2 regions of the Photobacterium sp. MCCC 1A19761 genome follow, and region 1 is predicted to be linked to the other one. Evidence: riboswitches for the same ligand, from Rfam matches in the RefSeq annotation. Region 1 holds a riboswitch; the other holds the start of a gene.
The links. Region 1 has a riboswitch for lysine ahead of lysC (lysine-sensitive aspartokinase 3). Riboswitches for the same ligand answer to the same signal wherever they lie in the genome.
Positions count from the first base shown of each region.

Region 2: linked by a shared signal. The riboswitch ahead of dapA (4-hydroxy-tetrahydrodipicolinate synthase) and the one ahead of lysC (lysine-sensitive aspartokinase 3) in region 1 are both predicted to bind lysine.

Region 1 covers NZ_JAZGTF010000006.1:6,327-10,513, reverse strand. Annotated here, with positions in the region: gene VV869_RS07830 (PglL family O-oligosaccharyltransferase) at 1-604, shown strand, start outside; gene VV869_RS07825 (pyridoxal-phosphate-dependent aminotransferase family protein) at 754-1,872, opposite strand; lysine riboswitch at 2,112-2,291, shown strand; gene lysC (lysine-sensitive aspartokinase 3) at 2,404-3,774, shown strand; gene metH (methionine synthase) at 3,866-4,187, opposite strand, start outside.
Region 2 covers NZ_JAZGTF010000004.1:191,315-195,501, reverse strand. Annotated here, with positions in the region: gene VV869_RS07465 (bifunctional diguanylate cyclase/phosphodiesterase) at 1-59, opposite strand, end outside; gene VV869_RS07460 (succinylglutamate desuccinylase/aspartoacylase family protein) at 289-1,395, opposite strand; gene dapA (4-hydroxy-tetrahydrodipicolinate synthase) at 1,425-2,444, opposite strand; lysine riboswitch at 2,521-2,690, opposite strand; gene VV869_RS07450 (AzlD family protein) at 2,802-3,110, opposite strand; gene VV869_RS07445 (AzlC family ABC transporter permease) at 3,107-3,838, opposite strand; gene VV869_RS07440 (lipoate--protein ligase family protein) at 4,086-4,187, opposite strand, start outside.

The DNA.
Region 1 (4,187 bases):
CACGTTGCACACCCAGCTCGAGTACCCGTTTTATCATGCGCTGGTGCACTGGGTGATCTTTGTGCTCCTGATCTATTGGGTGGATAACCTCACCGCCAAGTACTACAAACTCAAGATCAACTATGTCCTGACAATCCGCATCAGCATGATCCTGCTGCCGCTGCTGATCAGCGGCTATATGGTGACCACACTCTACTCGGGCTACTGGCTGACCAAGTTTGAAACTTCCCGGCCACCGGAGATCAGCTATCTGCAACGCGTGAACAATCCATGGGCCTGGGAAACCCGGCTCTCGTGGGATCTGGCGATCACCCAACTCCACCTGGGCGCAGCAACTCAGGATCCGGACCTGATCCAGCACTATGTCGACTGGGCCACCGAGAAAGCCAAAAGCTGGCCACGGCCGGCCTTGTACCAGAACCTCATCGCCGCCTACCAGTTGCTGGACGATCCGGCGCGGGCCGCCCAAATTCGCCAGGAAGCCGAGTACCTGTTTCCGGCCGATGATTTCAGCCCGGACGCACTGGCCTCCCTCTTTGAGGGCGCTGCACAGCCCGTCAGCCAGGGCGTGACGCCAAGTCTGCCATCTACCGTCGCGCAGTAATACGCCACTCAGGAAACGGGAAACGGACCCGTGTGCACGGCTCACGGCTCACGGGCTGAGCAGACGCCCAAAAAAACGGCTACCGAGGTAGCCGTTGTTGATCCTGCCCCCAGCACACGTGCCGGGCCTCCGGTTGATTCCGAGCTGACTTACTTCAGCGTCGACTCCAGGGCCTTCAGGCACAGCGCCACATTTTCGCTGCGGGCCGCGTATCCCATCAGACCAATCCGCCACGCCTTCCCGGCCAAAGCGCCCAGTCCGGCACCAATTTCCAGGTTGTAACGCTCCAGCAAGGTCTGACGAACCTGCGCATCATCGACACCGTCCGGGATGTACACCGCATTGAGCTGCGGCAAGCGGGACGCTTCCTCGACCACAAATTCGATCCCGAGTTTCTCCAGTCCGTCACGCAGCTCCCGGTGCGCATCCTGATGGCGCTGCCAGGCATTTTCCAGCCCTTCATTTTTCAGCAGCACCAGCGCTTCATGCAGGGCGTACAGGCTGTTCACCGGCGCAGTATGGTGGTAGCTGCGCTTGCCTTCACCGCTCCAGTATCCCAGCACCAGGCTTTGATCCAGGAACCAGCTCTGAACTTTGCTCTGGCGCTGCTGAATTCTCTCCACCGCACGCGGCGAGAAAGTCAGCGGCGACAGGCCCGGGACACAGGACAAACACTTCTGGCTGCCCGAATACACGGCATCCAGCTGCCACTCGTCCACCAGCAGCGGGACGCCGCCTAGCGAGGTCACGGCGTCGACAATGGTCAGACAGTCATGCTGGCGGGCTAACTTGGCAATCGCTTCAGCATCGCTCAGGGCGCCAGTCGAGGTTTCGGCATGGACAAAAGCCACGATTTTGGCATCCGGGTTAGCCTCCAGTGCCTGTTCGACCAACTGCGGGTCAACCGGCTCTCCCCAGGCATTATCGACCATCACTGCCTCACCGCCACAGCGCTCGACATTTTCCCGCATCCGATCGCCAAACACGCCATTGCGGCAGACGATCACTTTATCGCCCGGCTCAACCAAATTGACGAAACACGCTTCCATGCCGGCACTACCCGGCGCAGACACGGCAATGGTGAACGGGTTCTGGGTCTGGAAGGCGTACTGCAGCAGTTGTTTCAGCTCATCCATCATGCCGATAAACAGCGGATCTAAGTGACCGACCGTCGGACGACTCAGCGCCTGCAACACCTGCGGGTAGATATCCGACGGCCCCGGGCCCATCAGTGTACGTTGTGGTGGATAAAAACTACCAATTGTCATTATTATATCTCCTGGGTAAGCGTTCATATTTCTCTGAGCGGCAACCAAAACCGGCAACGTTTCAGGGAATATCCCAGTATTCAGGGAATTGCCCCCGGACGCAACCCTGCACCCCCGCAACGATCACCCTTGCATTTTCCCCGCATAATTTTTCATTCGCCCATTGACAAGCCCCCGGTAAATCCGCTTCAATGAAGGACGTTTTTTGTTCACCCTGATGATCAAAGTATCATCAGGGAAAAAACAGAAGAGGAGCGTTACCCAGGTAACCAGGTTGCGGGGCCCCACCCCGAGGCATCCTGGCGAGGGGGAGTAACGCCGAGATACTGCCGGACTCGGGGAACGGTAGTATCGGCCAGTAAGGTTGAATCCTTCTGGCTGTCACCTTTCATCGTGAAAGGTGGGGAGCTTCTGGTTGTAGCGCGAACTATCCGTCTCACCGATTTGCTCTCCTGACCCTTGGATGTCGGGAACTAACCTCCCGAGTCAGTCCCTATCTTCATCACCATTACTGATATTGGGAGACTTGCTTTGAGCCCTGTTGATAACGCTGCCGCCCTAACCGTCGCCAAATTCGGCGGCACCAGTGTTGCCGATTTTACCGCCATGCACCGCAGTGCCATGATCATCAAACATAACCCGGCAGCCCGGGTGGTGCTGATCAGCGCCTGCTCCGGCGTCACCAACCTGCTGGTTGAACTGGCCGGCGGGGTGCGGGACACAGACCGACGCCAGCAATTACTGACCCAGCTGAAAGATATCCACTACGCCGTCCTGAACGAGCTGGCATCGCCGGAGCCAATTACGCCGGCGATCAATGACCATCTCGACAACGTCGCGACACTGGCCGCGCAGGCTGCAACCCAGCCTAGTGCCCAGCTGACCGATCAACTGGTCGCCAATGGCGAGCTCCTCTCTACCTACCTGTTTACCCAGATCCTCTGCGAGCTGGGGGTGAACGCGGTGCGTGTCGATATCCGCGACATCCTGCGCACCGACAACCAGTTCGGCAAGGCGATACCACAACCGGATGCCATCCGCGCGCTGGCAACAGCGCATCTGGAGCCGTTGCTGGACCAGCAGGTCGTAGTCAGCCAGGGCTTTATCGGCGCTGATCAGGACGGGAATACCACCACCCTGGGCCGGGGCGGCAGTGACTACAGCGCGGCGCTGGTGGCCGAAGCGCTTCGCGCCACCACACTGGAAATCTGGACTGATGTCCCAGGCATGTATACCACCGATCCCCGGATCACGGCCGCAGCCAAGCCCATCCGGGAAATCAGTTTCAGCGAAGCGTCCGAGATGGCCAACTTCGGGGCCAAGATCCTGCACCCGTCCACTTTGGTCCCAGCAATCCGCCAGCAGATCCCGGTGTTTATCGGGTCGTCCCGGGCACCGGAGCAAGGCGGGACCTGGATCCGTGATCGAGTCAGTGATGCACCGCTGTTCCGGGCCCTCGCCCTGCGTTGCAACCAGACCATGGTGACCCTGACCAGCCTGAACATGTTCCATGCCTACGGTTTTCTGGCGGAGGTGTTCCGGATCCTGGCCGAGCACAAAGTCTCGGTCGATCTCATTACGACCTCCGAAGTCAGTGTTTCCCTGACTCTGGATAAAACCGACACCGCCGGCGGCGCGCCGCAGCTCCCGGAAGCCGCTGTGGAAGCACTCAGCCAGCTGTGCCGGGTCGAGGTTGAGCAGGGCCTGTGCCTGGTAGCCCTGATTGGCAACCGGATGAGCCAGACCAAAGGTTCCGCCAAAGAAATCTTCGGCTCGCTGGATGACTACAACCTGCGTATGATCTGCTACGGCGCCAGCCCGCATAACCTCTGCTTCCTGGTCCAGGAGCAGGATGCCAAATCGGTGGTCCAGTCGCTGCACCGCCAGATCCTGGAAGCCTGAGCCACATCGCTCACGCCAGAAACAGCAAGGGCGCCAATCGGCGCCCTTCGTGATGGTGCTTTCATCGATGAGCCTAAGCCAACCCATAAGCCTAAGCCGACAGGTTCGGCCCCAGCCATTTCTCTGCTTCAATCAAATCCCAGCCTTTGCGCTCAGCGTAGCTGTCACGCTGATCTTCCTGGATCTGGGCAACGGCAAAGTAGCGCGCGTCCGGGTGGGAGAAGTACCAACCCGACACCGACGCGCCCGGCCACATGGCATAACTGGTCGTCAGCGACATCCCGATCGTTTCTTCAACCTTCAGCAGCTCCCACAGGGTGCCTTTCTCAGTATGTTCCGGACAGGCCGGATACCCCGGCGCCGGACGGATCCCCTGATATTTTTCCCGGATCAGATCATCATTCGACAAATCT
Region 2 (4,187 bases), on a different contig from region 1:
CCAAACAGGAGCGCGGTCTTTTTACGTAATGAAAGAGTGTGAAATTGCTTTGCCGACATAGTGTTTTGAGAATTGTGAGCGAACCGGCGACAGTGTAGCTGTTTTTCAGAATAAAGAAGTGAAGTTCATCCAAGTTACGGTGTGACTGGTGAATTAGTGAGCAGTAATGATTCCATTTTGGGATGCGTTGGTGGTGGGGAGATGAACGCAGGCTGGGCTGGGCACTGCGGGACATGACTCCCGCAGGTTTGAGTTGACCCAGGATGAGCATGTGTCCAGATAGGCCAGCTATAGGGGGAAGGTGTTGGTCAGTACTTTGTAGAGCTCAGTCCCTTGCTGGACACTTGCGGAGGCAAAATGCAGTACAGGAATACAGTCGCAGGGTAGGGTAATGACCCGACTATGATTGGATTCACTGGCCAATGCGTTGAAATGCCACAGGGTTGCCAGTGGTTCACCGGCAGGAAGCGGATGATTGAGCCTGGCCTGGTATTCAACCTGACCGCCGGCAGGGCTGAAGATTGCTTTATAGTCCTTAAGGTAACAGGCATGCATCGTTGCAGGCGTTGGTTGTACCGGATGATCGGCCCATACCCCCTGATGTTGCAGATAGTTGCAAATGCCTTCGGCATCTTTGCGGGCGTCCGCTACATCCAGTCGCTCTTGTGAGCCGAGCTCCATGGTAAAGGCATCGACCATTACCGGTAATTCACGTCCTAACCGGGAAAAGTGCTGGCTTAATTGCCACCATGGGCTGAAGCTGGCTTCGTCCATGGCACCGCTGAAATCGCTCGGGATCAGAATATTGAGCGGAATATGGAAATGGCGAGCGCGCGCTCTGGCATATTCGGGCACATACAGGTGACGCGCAGAAATTGGCCCGGTATGTAAATCCAGCACAATATCGGCTTCAACGGCCATTTTTTGCAGGTTGAGCGCCAGGTGTTGTCCACACGTCAGCCCCCAGGGGGAAGCCAGTTTTGTCTCAAGCTGCTGGACTAATTGGGCCCGAAAGGCATCCCGGATCTCGCTTTCTTCCGCGTTCAGGTAGGCTTGGGAAAAAGGTTCCAGCACACTGCTGCCAAAATGATATTGGCGGTTCCAGTTCACACCGGTTACGGGATCGAAACGACCCAGTGTAAACTCCCCGCTTTTTTGATTGATGCCGAGCGGGTTCGCCTGCGGCACCATCACCACATCCCCGAGCGGGGGATGTTGGCGAAACAGATTCAGCAATTGGTAAATGACCGCATTGCCCTGTACTTCCGCACCATGGATATTGGCCTGGATGTAGACACGCGGACCATTTCCCTGGCCCTGAATATGAATAACCGGGACTTCCATCGGATTACCGGTGGGTTGCTCACCGACTTTAACAGTTGTGGTTGTGATCATAAGGAACTCGTTATCGGGCGCAGCCGTCATTATGATTGAGCCTGGCAGCTGTGCATCCACTGATTGATTTCGTGATTGGCATTGAGAACCGGCGTCAGATCCGGTAATTCGTCCATGTATAGCGGCGGACGCAGCCCGGCGTGGCGCAGACGCCCCTGGTGCTGCATCAGGGCTTTGACCGCAATTGGGTTCGCTGCGCAAAACAGGCTGTTGCCCGCGCTTTGCCACAGTTGTTTAAAGCTTGGTTCCTGTTTAAAACTTGGCTCCTGCTGAAAGCTTGGTACTTGTTGAACGCTGGGTGCCGTCTGGCTCAGGGTTTGGTGAACGTACAGGGCGGTTGCTTCCGGCCAGGCATTCCCGGCTACAGACACCAGGCCACAGGCCCCGGCAGCGGCAAAGTCAACAAACAGCGCATCGTCACCACAGAAAAACTGCAGCGTCGGGGCGGCTTGCGTATAACGGGTGAACACCTCCACGCTGCCACTGGCTTCTTTGACCGCCCAGGCATTCGGATGGGCGGAAATTGCGCCCAGAGTTTGCGCATCCAGAGCGGCGCCGGTCCGTGAGGGCACATTATAAATCATGCAAGGCCAGCGGCTGGCATCCAGCAGGGTTTCGAACCACTTTTGCTGGCTGGCTGCACCGGGCTTTGCATACAAAGGGACCGGGAGCAGCAGGGCATCAATTGGATAATCGGCTAAGAAGGTCAGCCATTGCAGTTGCTGCTGAAGCTGGAAGCCGCCGACGCCGACCATCAGCGGCACGGACAGCTCTAGCGCACATATATGACGAACCACCGCTTGCTGCTCGGTCGGTGTCATCGCCAGTGCTTCCCCGGTACTGCCAAGCAGCAGGATCCCGTTACCGGCGGCGTCTTGTTCGGTGGCTAGTTGGGTCAGTGTCTCAAAGTCAATCGACTCATCGTCGCGAAAAGGGGTGATCAAAGCCGTCCATAGCGTTGTCTGGTTGAGTGACGTGGCTTGCGGCGATACCAGAATTTCTGTTGTAGGGCATGAATTGTGAATTGGCATCTCTAATCCGAATGTCATTGTTATCCGTTTAGAGAGCTTGGCATTGCGAAGAAAGCCGATGGCTGTGAGCCATTCTTGAGGGCAAAAAAGCACAAACACCAGAAGCTCTCCACCAGCGGTGACAGCCCTGGGGATTCAGCCCCAGTGACCGATAAGCCTGCTTCCAAATACAAACTTACCTCGGCGTTAAGCCCCCTGATCTGTGTTCAGCGGTATTTGGATACCTCCGACAGACTACCTGGTTAACGCGCCTCTTCTGATCCCTTTGAGAGGGAATGATTTGATTCAATCATCAATGGTGACGGGATGTCAATCTCCGTCGTGATTTTTTATGCGGCTTTAGCTCATTTTATTTCACGCTTCGCCGTCAAAGTCCTAAAATTGTCGGGTGAGTGCCGCGGCGATGATCCCTGCGGTGATCGCCGGGAGGGGTTTCTGCCAGATAAACATCACGACGGCGGTTGAGAGTAGCGCCAAACGGGCGCCCAGATCGCCCTCGACCGCCAAAGGCGCCAATAAGGCAACCAGCACCGAGCCGGACATCGCGGTAATAAACTGCTGTACCCGGTAGCCAATCGGAATGAACGACATGATAAACACCCCGCCCCAGCGTGTGGCGAGGGTCACCAGTGCCATGATCAGGATAATCAATAAGGTACCGCTAAAGCTGGTTTCAATGCTCATGACTTTTTCTCCGTCCAAAATGCGCCCAGCGTTCCACCGGCAATCGCACCGACAACGACATGGCTGTTCTCAGGTAAATACCAATAGGCCAAGAGAGATGACCCGGCAGCGGCGGCCCAAATAGCAAACACGCGCAGGTTCTTCGGGCCCACGCCAATCATGGACAGCAAAAAACAGCCCATCACCATATCCAGCCCGAGGCTGACCGGATCAGAAATGGCATTGCCGAAATACAGGCCAAGCCAGGTGCCGATAATCCAGAATGACCACAGTGCAAGCCCGCCGCCGATCAGCAGGCCCAGACCGGGCTCTTTGCGGCTGAAAGCCTGCATCGACATGGCCCAGTTCGCATCCGATGCCAGCAGCATCACCCCGTAGCGTTTCGCTGGAGGCAACTCACGCAACCACGGGTAGAGCGTTGCCCCCATTAACAGATGCCGTGCATTAATGGCAAAGACGGTGACCATCACCGGAATGATGGGCACGTCGGCTCCCCATAAATCCAACGTTGCGAACTGAGATGCGCCGGCGAATACCAGGGCACTCATCAGCATGGTTGAAACGTTGTCCAGCCCGGTTTGCGCCGAAGCCACCCCGAACGCGATCCCGAAAACGATGACGAAAAAGGAGAGGGGGACCAATTGCGTGAAGCCGTTCCAGACATCTGTGTAGGTGAACTCGTGGAGGCGAGTCTCCGGGATTAAATCCTGTTGTGTGTCGGTTTGCATGATTATCTTTTCAACGTGAAGTGATTTGAGTCGATGTCAATCCAAGGGGATACAACAATCGTTCGGGCTGGCAGAGCGTCGCCGCTTGCCTCGGTCATGAGGCTCATGCGTAGCGCCATGATTGATTTATTATACAATTAGGCTGTACCGGGAAGAGTGCCATGCCTGACATGGATATTCAACATATTCATAACATTTGCTCGGGGATATCTCTGCCCGGCGATGAGGATAGCCGGACAGAAAGTGATTAGGCCAGTTTTTCAGGACGCGATCCGGGTTGGGACAGGGAAGGGGATTGTAAAAAGGCGCTGGTTAACTGTTGGAACAGCGCGTCCACGGTAGGTGGGGA